DNA from 2 places in the Priestia veravalensis genome. Region 1 is predicted to be linked to the other one. Evidence: riboswitches for the same ligand, from Rfam matches in the RefSeq annotation. Region 1 holds a riboswitch; the other holds the start of a gene.
What was found. Region 1 has a riboswitch for glycine ahead of AS180_RS12845 (ACT domain-containing protein). Riboswitches for the same ligand answer to the same signal wherever they lie in the genome.
Positions count from the first base shown of each region.

Region 1 (6,960 bases):
TTATGATTAACAGAACCTGTCCACTGTGTGGAAAAAAGAATGGATGTCAGCATGTTTTAAAAGAAGAAGAGTTTACTTGCTGGTGCGCAGAAGAAGAGTTTCCAGATGCGTTAAAAGCAAAATCTAGTCATTCTTGCATTTGCAAATCTTGTCTGCAAGCGTATAAAGAGAGTCAGCGTGAAGAGTAATGATTACGCTGACTCTTTTTACTTAATTAATCAATGCTTGTAGGGGAGCAGGAATTCGTCCACCGCGATTTACTAATCGCTCAGAGCTATAAGGGTTAACACCCATGACTGGAGCTCGTCCTAGAAGACCACCGAATTCTACCATTTCACCTTCACTTTTACCGGGAACAGGGATAACGCGTACTGCGGTTGTTTTTTTGTTAATCATTCCAATTGCCGCTTCATCAGCAATCATTCCTGAAAGCGTAGCAGGACTAACATCTCCTGTTAAAGCAATCATATCTAAACCAACAGAACATACGCAGGTCATCGCTTCAAGTTTTGATAGATTTAGAGAACCGTCGGTAATACCTTTAATCATCCCGTTATCTTCACTGACCGGAATAAAAGCCCCACTTAGACCACCAACGTAAGAGCTAGCCATTGCGCCTCCTTTTTTCACAGCATCGTTCATAAGTGCTAACGCAGCAATTGTACCATGAGTACCCACACGTTCTAACCCAATTTCTTCTAAAATTTCAGCAACGCTGTCGTTAATAGCATTAGTAGGAGCCAGTGATAAATCCATGATGCCAAAGGGAACGTTTAGTCGTTCAGCCACTACGCGTCCAATTAACTCACCAGCGCGCGTAATTTTAAATACCGTCTTTTTAATTACTTCAGATACCTCACCTAAATCAGCATTAGGATGACGTTTTAGTGCATTTAAAACAACACCAGGGCCACTAACACCTACGTTTAAGACCACTTCACCTTCACCTGAGCCGTGAAAAGCCCCGGCCATAAATGGATTATCTTCAACAGGGTTACAGAACACAACCAGCTTGGCGCAAGCAATGCCATCACGATCTTTTGTACGGTTAGCCGCTTCTTTAATAATAACGCCGAGCTGTTTTACAGCATCCATATTAATACCGGTACGAGTGGTGGCTACTGAGATTGAAGAACAAACGCGTTCTGTTACGCTAAGAGCTTCAGGTAACGCGTCTAGCAACGTTTGATCACTCTTTGAAATTCCTTTATGAATAAGAGCTGAGAAGCCTCCGATAAAATCGACACCAACCTGTTGTGCAGCACGGTCTAATGTTTTAGCGAGCGTGATTGTTTGTTCAACCGTTGCATGACCTAAAATCTCTGCGATAGGAGTAATTGAAATACGTTTATTTACAATTGGAATTCCATATTCTTTTTCAACCTGTTCAGCAGTTTCTTTTAATTCACCTGCATATGAAACAATTTTGTTGTAGACATTTTGATTCATTGTTTCAAAGTTAGAATCAGCACAGTCTCTTAAACTGATACCCATTGTTACTGTACGGATATCGAGGTTCTCCATTTGAACCATTCGGATGGTTTCCATCATTTCTGTTAAAGCAATACTCATATTTATTCCTCCTTTTATACGCGATGCATAGCTTGAAACGTTTCTTCAAGCTGCACGTGAATTTTTAAACCAAGCTCTTCGCTAACGTTATTTAAAGAATGTTGTAGCGAGTTTAGTTCAATAGCTGATACATCGACAATCATCATCATCGTAAAGAAATCTTGTAATATTGTCTGACTAATATCGAGGATGTTAACACCTTGATTTGATAAGACAGTTGTGACGCTTGAAATAATCCCTACTTGATCTTGTCCAATTACGCTAACCACAGCGCGCTTTTGTTGCATAATAATCACCTCAAAAATAATATAGAAAATAAAAAAAGAGATTGGAAGAATCCAATCTCGAATAGGTCATCGAATAACATACGTATGTATCGTTACTCTTCTGTCCTTTTGCCTGAGATTGTGAATCCTTCGGCGCCGCCTAAGCGGTCTCTCCAGAAGCTGCTCCTGTTGTAGTGTTATCCACAACAATCATTGCTTGGGGAATATTCAATTTAACATTGGCTCAAAAACCAATAGAAAAATCATATCAACAAAAGAAAAGATAGTCAATGTTTTTTGAACATTTCTATTGTTTCATCATGTTTACTTAGAATGGGAGAGTGTTTTGTGCTATATCACACTTAAAAATAGAGCAATGGAAGCAAAAGGTGAGAGGAGAGGTAGGAGCTAAGGCTTTTCATCAATAGTTCAGCAAAGGGAAAAGGGTACAATTGTTATAAATAGAAAAAAAGGAAAGCGCCTATCAGTCGCTTTCCTGTGATAATTTTTATTACTCGTCTTCTCCAGAAGGGCGAGTTGTTTGGGAGGCAAGCGTGTCCCAAAAGCTTGTATCTGCATTTTCTATTGAGCCATCTGAAATAGCTCTTACAGTTGAGTCTAAAGTAGTGATTGTTTGTTTAATGTGCCATTAGTTAAAAAAGGCATGAGCTTAAAATACTGTATTTTGAGAATATTTAAAGTAGAATGTAAACAAATTATTGTAACTGTACAAATAAGTGAAAGTTAAGACGAGGAGAAAGAGGGAGAGGGCGGATATCGCAGTGGATGGTTAGTTACTGATTATCATGAGATGTGTAATAAAAAATTAGGTATTATAAGAATACTATGCTATACTAAGTTTACCATTTTCTTTACCAGTTACTATCTGTGTTTTGATGTTCCCTATTCATTCGTGAGTAGGGTTTTTATTATGTCCAAATTTCAATGTAAATTAAAAACAGACTCTACAAGTAGAGTCTGTACATAGATGTCCGTATTAATTACGCTTTTTGAACGTTAGTAGCTTGAGGTCCACGTTGACCTTGCTCTACTTCAAAAGTTACAGCTTGACCTTCATCTAAAGATTTGAAACCTTCGCTTTGGATTGCTGAGAAATGTACGAATACATCGTCTCCGTTTTCGCGCTCGATGAATCCAAAACCTTTTTCTGCGTTAAACCATTTTACTTTACCTTGTTCCATTGTTGTTGCCTCCTCGTGTGCTTTGCACACATTGTGTTACTATTCTTGCTCAAATCTTCAGACGAAAGTTGTTAACTTGTCAATCCTTACCGAACAAAAATAATTCTTCTTAAGAATAACAGAAACAGTTCAGTATTGCAAGTAAAGTAAAAAATAGATGCGTCCGTTTATTATTTTTGGCTCATTCTTCCCAGCGCTTACTGCTGATTTTCTCAATAATCCCGTGCAAATCCCCAGGCTTATGAAACTCAATTGGAGACGCGCCTTTTTCAAACAAAATCGATTCTGCTTCAATTAACGCCACATAGCGTCCGTTCACTTTCGCTAAGTGAATATTTTCCCCGAAATCCGCTAACAGTCCTTTAATCTCCGTTTCGCCAAGCTTCATTTTAAGCTCGGCATCAGGCGTATGCTCGACGATATGAGCAGCAGCTTCCATAACTTGATGGGTATCCAAACGTTCTTGAAGCTCACGCTTTTCACTTGTTGCCCACAGTTCCATGTCTGATTCAAACTGTTCGAGTTCTACGCTTTCTGCTTCAAACGTTTCGCTGACGTGTTCACGCACCATATCCATCACTTGTGTTTTCATAATCTCGGGCATCGGCTCGTTGTAGTCAATGAATTTCAAGAAGTCTTCAAAGTAACGAGCGTGAGACGCTTGGTGGATGACAAGTTCGCTTTCTTCGACCATGCCTTCTTCAGGCATGTATGGGTATTGAATAGACTTCATGTTCTTGGTTGTAATGGCCATTTCGACATGGCGAATGAGCGTTGATTCATCGGTGATTGAGGCAACTTTGGGCTCAAAATCACATTTTAAAATAAATACAAACGCCTGATCGAAATATTTGCGCGGTACAGCGGATATAACTAAAAAAGCACCGCCTCGTACAGCTGCGGTATCTAAATATGCGTGAATAAACTGTTCGCTATTTTCCTCAAATTCCTCCTTTGCCGTTGCAAAGCGCGTGCGATGAAATAAATTATAGTTAGGATTAGAATCTAATGCGTGCCCAGGTTCCGTGACAAAGTAACCAAGCTTTGTAGGAACTTGTTCAGCTTTTGGATGGCGTTCAACCTTACGTTTAACAATTTTTTTAAACTCACCGTCTAAGAAGTCTTTAATTGAGCTTTCTTCGTATTCTTCTGTATTCAGCGTTTGAAAATGCTTGTAGCGTTTGTCTGCTTGCTCGTCTTTACCATCTACTTGGATGACGTAAAAAGATAAGAAATTAATTTTAAAGTCCATAGATTCACCTTGTTTCATTAAGAGTTCATCATTTCAGTATAGTAGAAAAAAGAAAAAAGCGTCAATGATAAATAAAATATCGAAAGGGTTGAAAAATCTAAACTTTCTAAAATTTACAAAAAATAGTATAATAGATAACGAGAGTCTAGTAAAACAAAGGAGGGAATTGTATGACTGTAGAATTACATACGAATGAAGCACCTACTCGGCTGAGGAGTCGACTTTCAAAAGTAGGTCCGGGATTGATTACGGCTGCAACGGGTGTAGGAGCAGGGGATTTAGTAGCCGCATTGGTAGCGGGGGCGACGCTTGGGATGACGTTCGCATGGGCTATTGTAGTAGGGGCCATTTTAAAGTACTACTTAAATGAAGGCGTAGGAAGATGGCAATTGTCAACTGGACAAACTATTTTAGAAGGCTGGAATTCAATGGGGAAATGGGCTACCAGCTATTTTGGAGTGTATTCAGTCCTTTGGGGGTTTGTATTTGGAGCTGCTGTTTCATCATCATGTGCCTTAGCCATGCATGCGTTATTTCCTCAGCTCCCGCTTTGGGCTTGGGCTATTATTCATGCACTTATTGGTTTTTTATTAGTTTGGAATGGGAGATATGCATTGGTTGAAAAGCTAATGACTGTTTTTGTTGGCATCATGTTTGTTACGGTTGTAGGCACTGCCATATTACTATCTCCAAATTTAACAGCACTTGCTGGAGGCATGGTACCAAAAGTACCTGAAGGATCGCTGATGAACGCTCTAGCTTTAATTGGAGGAGTAGGTGGTTCTATTACAATGGCTTCTTACGGATATTGGATTCGTGAAAAAGGCTGGAACCATCGTTCGTGGATTTCAATTATGCGCCTTGATTCAGCTGTTGCTTATATTGTAACCGCTATCTTTACGCTGTCTCTTCTCGTAGTAGGAGCGGAGTTTTTATTTGGGACAGGCATAACGTTGAGTGGTGAACAAGGTCTTATTCAGTTATCGAGTATGCTAGGCGAGCGCTTTAATGAACCGATGCGCTGGCTGTTTTTAATCGGTTTTTGGGCAGCTTCCTTTACGTCATTGTTAGGGGTATGGAACGGTGTACCATATCTATTTGCTGATTTTGTTCGCATTATGAAAAAAGAGGCGAAAAATCCAGGGGTCGTCGTGGAGAAAACCAAACCATACCGTGCGTATTTAATCTGGTTAACATTTCCTTCCATGCTTTTATTGTTTATTGGAAAGCCTGTTGGCCTTATTATGGCATACGGGGCGCTAGGAGCGTTATTTATGCCATTTTTAGCTCTGTCGCTACTTTGGCTTTTAAATTCAAAGCGAGTAGAAAAACAGTATCGTAATCCGTTATGGAATAACATCATGCTAGCTGTCTGTATTTTATTGTTTATTGTCTTAATGGTAAACGAACTACTTAATATTTTTTAAGCATATATAAAATAGAACAGTATAAATGAAGAGTTTCTTCATTTATACTGTTCTAACATAGCGAAAAAGGATTTAACAAACTCATAAAAAATTTGATCAGAAGGTGCTAAATTTCGGTTTCTTGGAATAATCATTCCGACTGTTCGTTTTACTTCAGGTGTGTGAATAGGAATCTTTGTTGTAAACCTGGGCGTTGTTTCAGAAACGGTGCTTTCAGGTAAAAGTGTAATTCCCATACCTGCAGAGACTAGCCCTTTAATTGCGTCTAAATCTTCACCTTCAGATGAAATATTTGGCATAAACCCAGCTTGCTTACAAGCATCTACGGCAATCTTACGAAGCACAAATCCATTTGGGAATAAAACGAAATCTTCGTTACGTAAATCGCGGAGGCGTAAATTTTCCTGTGTTGCTAAAGGATGACTTGAAGGAACAAGTGCCAGTATCTTTTCTGTAAATAAAATGTGCCCTTCAATATCTTCATCGTCTACTGGTACAGGGCCTAAAAACGCAATATTAATATCCCGCTTCTTAACGGATTCAATTAGAAATTTATAAGACCCTTGTCTTAAATGAAAAGCGACGTTTGGGTGATTCTCTTTAAACGCAGATATAATCGTAGGCAATAGATGACTTGATAGACTGGTAGGAAATCCAATTTTAATCGTTCCTCGCTCAGGATCTAAATATTCATCCACTTGTTCCTTTGCGTAATCAATTGCTTTCATGGCCGTTTCTGTATGTTCTAGAAACAGCTTTCCAATCGACGTTAACTTTACATTTCTTCCTTCTCTTTGAAATAACTCCACGCCCAGTTCATCTTCTAAGTTGGCAATTTGTCGACTGATAGCAGACTGCGCAACATGTAAATGTTCAGCTGCTTCAGATACGTGCTCACGTCTGGCAACTTCCATAAAATAGCGTAATTGTCTAAGTTCCATCGGCTTACTCCTTTTCTATATATCAAAATGAGATTGGTTTCATCTAAATTATATATTGTTTATATTAATTTGAAAACTTAAAATATAAACAAGTGGTCTTAATAAATAGATAAAGAAAACGAACGGGGGAGAAAAATATGACATACAATCAAATGCCGAAAGCTCAAGGTCTCTACCGTCCTGAGTTTGAGCACGATGCATGCGGAATCGGATTATATGCACACTTAAAAGGAGTGGCATCGCACGACATCGTAAAAAAAGGACTAAATATGCTTTGTCAACTCGATCATCGCGGTGGTC
Region 1 covers NZ_KQ758657.1:24,918-31,877, forward strand. The annotation lists gene AS180_RS12835 (cysteine-rich CWC family protein) at 3-188, shown strand; gene AS180_RS12840 (PFL family protein) at 211-1,572, opposite strand; gene AS180_RS12845 (ACT domain-containing protein) at 1,587-1,859, opposite strand; glycine riboswitch at 1,950-2,025, opposite strand; partial or broken gene AS180_RS23570 (carboxypeptidase) at 2,350-2,481, opposite strand; gene AS180_RS12850 (cold-shock protein) at 2,840-3,040, opposite strand; gene AS180_RS12855 (DUF3900 domain-containing protein) at 3,222-4,292, opposite strand; gene AS180_RS12860 (Nramp family divalent metal transporter) at 4,463-5,719, shown strand; gene AS180_RS12865 (LysR family transcriptional regulator) at 5,758-6,660, opposite strand; gene gltB (glutamate synthase large subunit) at 6,798-6,960, shown strand, end outside.

Region 2 (6,960 bases), on a different contig from region 1:
GCTAGTAGCATTCAGTGCGCTGATTATGCTCACCGCTGTGATTGTTCCTTTATATATTCAAGCAATACAAGCTGAAAAAGATAAGAAGCGAATGTATGTAGGAGATGCGCTTTTGTATGAAAAAGTCATGACGGATGCTGATCAAAAGCACTTACTCTCTGAAAAGAGGATGTATAACGGGGTTGAATACCTCCTTGTATTCAAAGAAGAACCGGTTCCAAAGTGGTGTGTTTCTTGGAAAAGAACTAATCAGAAAATCATAGAAAGATGTGAATCTACGTTAAAATGAGGAACCAAAAAGGTTTTACATTAGTAGAAATGTTGCTTAGTTTAACGATTTTCTTTGTAATAGTATCCTTTATTCCGCCTGTCTTGTCATTGGCTAACCAAAAATATGCCCCTGATGACCTAGCAACAGAAATGGAATGGGAAATCTTTATTCAGCAGTTAACAAAGGAGTATCGAAGAGCGCATCATGTTAGCGTTAACGAAAGAATTTTATCATTACGAATAGATGGAGAGCCTTTAGTTACGTATGAACCTTTTAACGATAAGGTTCGGCGTAGGGTTGACCAGAGTGGTCATGAAGTTGTCTTGCAGTTTGTGAAGTTAATTGAGTACAAATACGAAAGTAATCTGCTTCATGTTAAGGTGGTATATAAACACGGTGAAATTCATGAAACAACGATTAAAACATTTATGGATGTTGAATAAAGATAGGAAAGCGTACCAAGCGGGTTTTGCGCTTCCCTTTGTACTAGCCTTTAGTGCGCTATTTTTATTTTTACTATCCCACCAGTTGGTGTATTTTGTAACGAAAAGTACGTTTTATGCCGAAGTAAATCAGCGCTATGAATTAGACTATTTACTGCAAAAAGGAGTCCGAGATTTACAAGCAGACGTTCAAACAAATAATTTTTCACAAGAAAGCAATGGGGTACTAACTTATGATTCAGGAACCGTTAAGTACCAAATACTAAGGCAGACAGAGGATAGTGTGACTATTCAAGTTCGCTGCGCTACAAAAGAAGAAAGACAGCTTATTCATACAATTACTTTTCAGCGAGAAAGCGGTAAGGTAATTGCCTGGGTTTAGAGATAGAGCAAAAGACCTTGAGTTTATGAAGAAATCAAGGTCTTTTGTTGTTAATCATCAAATTCAACATCTTTATCATTAATATTTGACTTTTACATGATGATGTTCTACATTACGCTTTGAATGGTTAGTGAAAGGAGGCCCAATCACAACCGTTTCATCAGTGGGTTCCAATGCTTGTTTAATTTGGCTTTCGTTGACATTATAAGCTTTTTGAAACACTTCAGGAGGTGTTAAGCGAAGGATGTCTGAACCTTCTGCTGATTCAAACTGGTCGTTATTAAAGAAAAGGTGAAGGTGAGCTTCTTCTGTTAATGGTTCAATCCAGTGCCACCAACCCATTGGGATAAATGCTACATTTCCTTTTTTAATACGATACGTATGCAGGGTGCTCGTATCGGGATCTATAATTGATACCTCGACTTCTCCAGAAATCACCACATCTAACTCCCAAGCATTTGGGTGCCAATGGGGTTCTCTCATATAGCCTTTAGTTAAATATAAGTCTACAAAAGCTCAACCGATCATGGCAGGGAGCTGTGTAGATGTTACTTGATACGCAATGTTGTTGGTGTTTCGTTTAAATAATACGCTGTTTTGGTAGTTAAACGATAAGTTTGGTGTACCAGACGTCTTCTTAATATTCGAATTATCAGGAACAAATCCAGAATGACTCATAGTTGTTTCAACCTCTTTCTTACAAAAGAATATAACGTATCATATTATTAGTCAGGAAAGAATGTGTTACATCATCACAAAGTTTTCTTGCTTTTGATTAATAGCTTTTCAGCGAGGATATACTAGTTCGTAGGAGATGATGATGTGAAAACAAACGACTACGTGAAGTACGTAACGCAGCAGCTTGTTCAATATATGGATCAACCGAAAGAAATTCGTAAAACCAAACGAATTGAAAAGAAAAAGACACGAGATCCGTTTTTTAATAGGTGGTTTGGAATGATTCCTCTTTCATTTCAAATCTGGTATCGAAATACGAAAAAAGGTAAAAAGTAGCCTGCGCTCTTTTTACCTTTTTTATTTATAGAATGTTTTATACGAAATGACGTGAAAGGTGATGATTAACAGTTTGTTCAGACAAGTAAAACAATCCGCCGTTTACAATTTTCGTTAAAATAACAGGCTCATATAAATCTTGTAAAGCCTGTTTTTCTGTCGTATAGCTTTCGGGTAGCTCTTCCATATTCTCATAGAAATGATCTAAAAGTGCAAGGTCTTCATACCATCTTTCTTGCGCTTTTTTTGCCCAATCCATCGGCTGCTTTGAAATGTGATCTTCCACATAAGCTGATAATCTTGAAATTCCGCTTTTGGGGCGAATAATTGGCGATAGCGTAAAGCAATAATCAGGAATCTTTGACGTGAAGTTTTGTTTGGACATCATCAGCTGAAAGTTATCAAGAATCGCTCCCGTAATTAAATTTAACCCAAGCGATAGTAATTCATCTTTTTTTCGGTCACACTTATACGAAACCTTCATATTTAAAGCAAGCCAAGGCTGAAGTGAACGCTGCGATTGTGAGTGAGAATGCATTTTTTCATATAAGTGAACGAATCCTCCAAACTTTTGGGCTGACCCAAAAATTTGATGTAAACGCGGTGAGCCAAAGTGAATTTTTTCGCCTTGTACAGATGAATCATCATAAGTTGGATCGGTGATAAACGTAAGTGAAGCAGGATTAGGTTTCCCGCCTGTTTTTTCAATATAATGCCAATAAAAAGGTCGGTTCATAAGCTCTTTATCCATTTCAATAGTAAGCTGAACCTTCAAATAAGATGGGTCGTCTTCTGTCAAGTCACAGTTATGTGCCGTGAAATATTTTTTGAGAAATTGATGAATTTCAGTTTGCTGCATGCTGTTCACCTTCTTCATCTTCGTGATATTCAATAATGGATGTAAGATTGTTCATCTTAATTTTCATTTCTCCTTCACTTCGTGAATGAAGAAGAATATCTTGAATGTGATCTTCAATGTTATCAATTTCTAGTTTGGTTAAAATTTCATCGAGCTCACCAACAACACGCTCAAATAAATTTATTTTTTCATAAAGTAGCTTTAAAATATGTTCTTCGACTGTATTCTCAATTGCTAGATTATAAATGTGCACATCATGCTGTTGACCCAGTCTATGAACGCGTCCAATTCGTTGCTCTAATCTCATTGGGTTCCAAGGTAGGTCGTAGTTAATGATATGGTGACAGAATTGAAGGTTAATTCCTTCACCTCCAGCTTCCGTTGCGATAAAAACTTGAGCATGGCTTTCAAAAAGCTGTTTCATCCAGTCTTTTTTTCCACGCTTAAATCCACCCCTAAACGGAACAGATGTAATACCGTGTTGTTTTAAATACCACTGTAAATAAAGCTGAGTTGCTCGATATTCCGTAAAAATGATGACTTTATCATTAATCTGTTGAATTAATTCAATTACCTTTTCTGCTTTCGCATTTTGAGGAACGGTTTGTACTTTTTCAAGGAGTGGTTTAAGCATCTGAGTAGCTTTTTCACTGTTTTCGTCCTCTTGGCGTTCAAGCATGCTTTTTAAGGTCATAAATACTGCTTCGCGACTGCTACAAGCTTCGCGCTGCAATGTTAAAATTGCAAAGGAACTGCTGGGTAAATTTGAATGTTGCTTAAATGAAGTGATTTGATCATACAACTCTCGTTCTTCAGATGAAAACTCAACAGGAACGGTTTGAACAATTCGTTTTGTCCATTCAATACCTGTGTCTTGCCTGCGGTTTCGAATCATCACTTTGTTAACGAGTTCCTTTAAATACTCATCATTTTGAACAGAACGTTTCTTAGCAGAAAATAAATCAGCAAAATAATCTTTGTTTCCTAGGTGGCCTGGTTTTAATAACGAAACTAAGTTGAAAATCTCTTCTACTCGATTTTGAATTGGTGTCGCTGTTAATAATAAGCAGAACTTTTTCTTTAAGCTTTGAACAAACTCATAGTTTTTTGTTTTATTATTTTTTAGTTTATGAGCTTCATCGATGATGATAAGGTCATAATCTTGTTCTAATACAATTTCGCGATGAGGGGAGCGCTTGGCTGTATCAATGGATGATACTACTACGTCGCATTGCTCCCACACGTATGTTTTCTTTTGTGGAACAGCAGGAATAAAAAATTTATGGTTAAGTTCCATTGCCCATTGGGATACAAGTGATGCTGGTACAAGAATAAGGGCTTTTTTCACAAGACCACGAATCATATATTCTTTTAAAATGAGTCCTGCTTCAATTGTCTTTCCAAGCCCCACTTCGTCAGCTAAAATCGCTTTTCCATTCATTTCTTCTACCACTTTTTTAGCTACTTCTAACTGGTGTGGATGCGGGGTTAGGTCTGTTAAATGGCGAGGTGCTTGCAGACCTTCAAATTCAGTAATTAACGTTTGCTCCTCGATTTCATATGCTAATTTATACATTTCCCAATCAGACCAAGAGCCGTCTTGCTCAAGTTTATTTAAAAAAGTAGATTCCCATGCTTCATCTTTCTTCATACTGATGTTCATCGTTAGTTTTGCTCCTTTCTGAAAGTTTTTATTGAACTGCTGAACAGAATCATGTAGGATAAAAATATATTTTAGAAAATTTAAAATAGAAAATAGATTGTCACTAAATGAACTATTTTGTTATTGATGTGTGTAAGTAATAGTTTCTTAGTAGTATGCCCAAAATTACAAACTTTATAGAGGCGAATGATGACAAGGGGAGAGACTGCTTTAAAGTGGCGCCGAAGGAGCAAACAACATGTGAATCTCTCAGGCAAAAAGACTCTTGTTGGACGCAACTCTGGAGAGCGTCTATTTCGAATAGACCACCCACGAGGCAAACCTATTTAACGGGTAAACTTTCAGGTGAAAAGGACAGAGACTTCCTGCTATACAGCAGGGAGTTCTCTGTCCTTTTTTATGTGTAAAAAAGATACGATGATTCCCCGAAACCAAAGCAAATGGCCTTATATGAGGAGGATGTTAAATGACTGAGCTAAACAAAACACCACTTTACGATGTCTATCAACAGTACGGTGGAAAGATTATTGATTTTGGAGGTTGGGCTCTTCCAGTTCAATTCTCATCTATTAAAGAAGAACATCATGCGGTTCGTACAAAAGCTGGCCTGTTCGATGTTTCTCACATGGGAGAGTTTGATGTAAAAGGGACAACTAGCTTGGCATTTTTACAAAAAGTTATGACGAATGATGTTTCAGTATTACGTCCAGGTAAAGCACTATATACCGCGATGTGCTATGAAGATGGGGGCACAGTGGATGATCTCCTTGTTTATCAAAAAGGAGAAGATGACTACCTGCTTGTTGTAAACGCAGCAAATATTGAAAAAGACTTCGAATGGCTACAGCAGCATAAGCCAGAGGGTATTGAGCTTGTAAATCGTTCAAGTGAGTTTGCTTTACTAGCTTTGCAAGGTCCAGCTGCACAAGGTGTTTTACAGAAATTAACAGATGAATCATTATCTGACTTGAAACCATTTACATTTAAAGATGATGTAGAAGTAGCAGGTGTGAGAGCGCTTGTTTCACGTACAGGTTATACAGGCGAGGATGGTTTTGAACTGTACTGTTCTGCATCAGATGTAGTAACGCTTTGGACTGAGCTTTTAAAAAATGAAGAGGTAGTTCCGTGTGGATTAGGAGCACGAGACACGCTTCGTTTTGAAGCAACTTTAGCTTTATATGGTCAAGAGCTTTCAAAAGATATTACGCCAATTGAAGCACGTATCGGATTTGCAGTGAAAACGGATAAAGAAGATTTTATCGGCAAAGAGGTATTAAAGCGTCAGCGTGAAGAAGGACCAAACCGCAAGCTTGTTGGGCTTGAAATGATTGATAAAGGAATTCCACGACATGGATATGAAGTGTTTAGTGAGGAAGAAGAGATTGGCTTTGTTACAACAGGCACACAATCGCCAACTTTAAATAAAAACATTGGTCTTGCACTTATCGATGCTAAACATGCTGAGCTAGGTACAGAAGTGTATGTGCAAGTGCGAAAAAGACGTTTAAAAGCAAAAGTCGTGAAGACACCTTTTTATAAGCGTTCAAAATAATGTTGGGTAATTAAAGAGAGGGGACAAAAGAATGGTACATCGTTATTTACCAATGACATCAGAAGATCAGCAGCAAATGTTAAAGGCAATTGGCGTGTCTTCAGTGGATGAGTTGTTTTCAGATATCCCAGAAAGCGTTCGTTTCCAAGGGGAATACAATATAAAAAAAGCGGCATCAGAATCTGAGCTAGTAAAAGAGTTAACAAACTTAGCTACTAAAAATAAGAACGTAAAGGAATACGCTTCATTTTTAGGAGCAGGTGTTTATGATCACTATATGCCAATTATTGTTGATCACGTTATTTCGCGTTCAGAGTTTTACACAGCTTATACACCATATCAGCCTGAAATTTCGCAAGGAGAGCTGCAGGCTATCTTTGAATTTCAAACGATGATTTGTGAGCTAACAGGAATGGATGTTGCCAATTCATCCATGTACGATGGTGGTACAGCACTTGCTGAGGCAGCCATGTTAAGTGCAGGTCAAACGAGAAAGAAAAAAGTGTTAGTTTCAGAAACAGTTCACCCTGAATCACGAGCTGTGTTAGAAACGTACGCAGCAGGTCAGTACATTGAAGTAGTAGAAGTACCAAGCAAAGACGGCGTAACGGATCTGACGGTGCTGAAGGAGCGCATGGATGATGATGTAGCGGCTGTCATCGTTCAGTATCCAAACTTCTTTGGTCAAGTAGAACCTTTAAGAGAAATTGAAGCCATTGCTCATCAAGGAAAAGGAATGTTTGTTGTATCAAGCAATCCACTATCTCTTGGAT
Region 2 covers NZ_KQ758639.1:8,630-15,589, forward strand. The annotation lists gene AS180_RS07600 (type II secretion system protein) at 1-289, shown strand, start outside; gene comGF (competence type IV pilus minor pilin ComGF) at 286-714, shown strand; gene comGG (competence type IV pilus minor pilin ComGG) at 677-1,096, shown strand; partial or broken gene AS180_RS07615 (cupin domain-containing protein) at 1,175-1,774, opposite strand; gene AS180_RS07620 (YqzE family protein) at 1,919-2,110, shown strand; gene AS180_RS07625 (YqhG family protein) at 2,148-2,969, opposite strand; gene AS180_RS07630 (DEAD/DEAH box helicase) at 2,956-4,632, opposite strand; glycine riboswitch at 4,819-4,907, shown strand; glycine riboswitch at 4,911-4,992, shown strand; gene gcvT (glycine cleavage system aminomethyltransferase GcvT) at 5,099-6,187, shown strand; gene gcvPA (aminomethyl-transferring glycine dehydrogenase subunit GcvPA) at 6,219-6,960, shown strand, end outside.
Region 2: linked by a shared signal. The riboswitch ahead of gcvT (glycine cleavage system aminomethyltransferase GcvT) and the one ahead of AS180_RS12845 (ACT domain-containing protein) in region 1 are both predicted to bind glycine.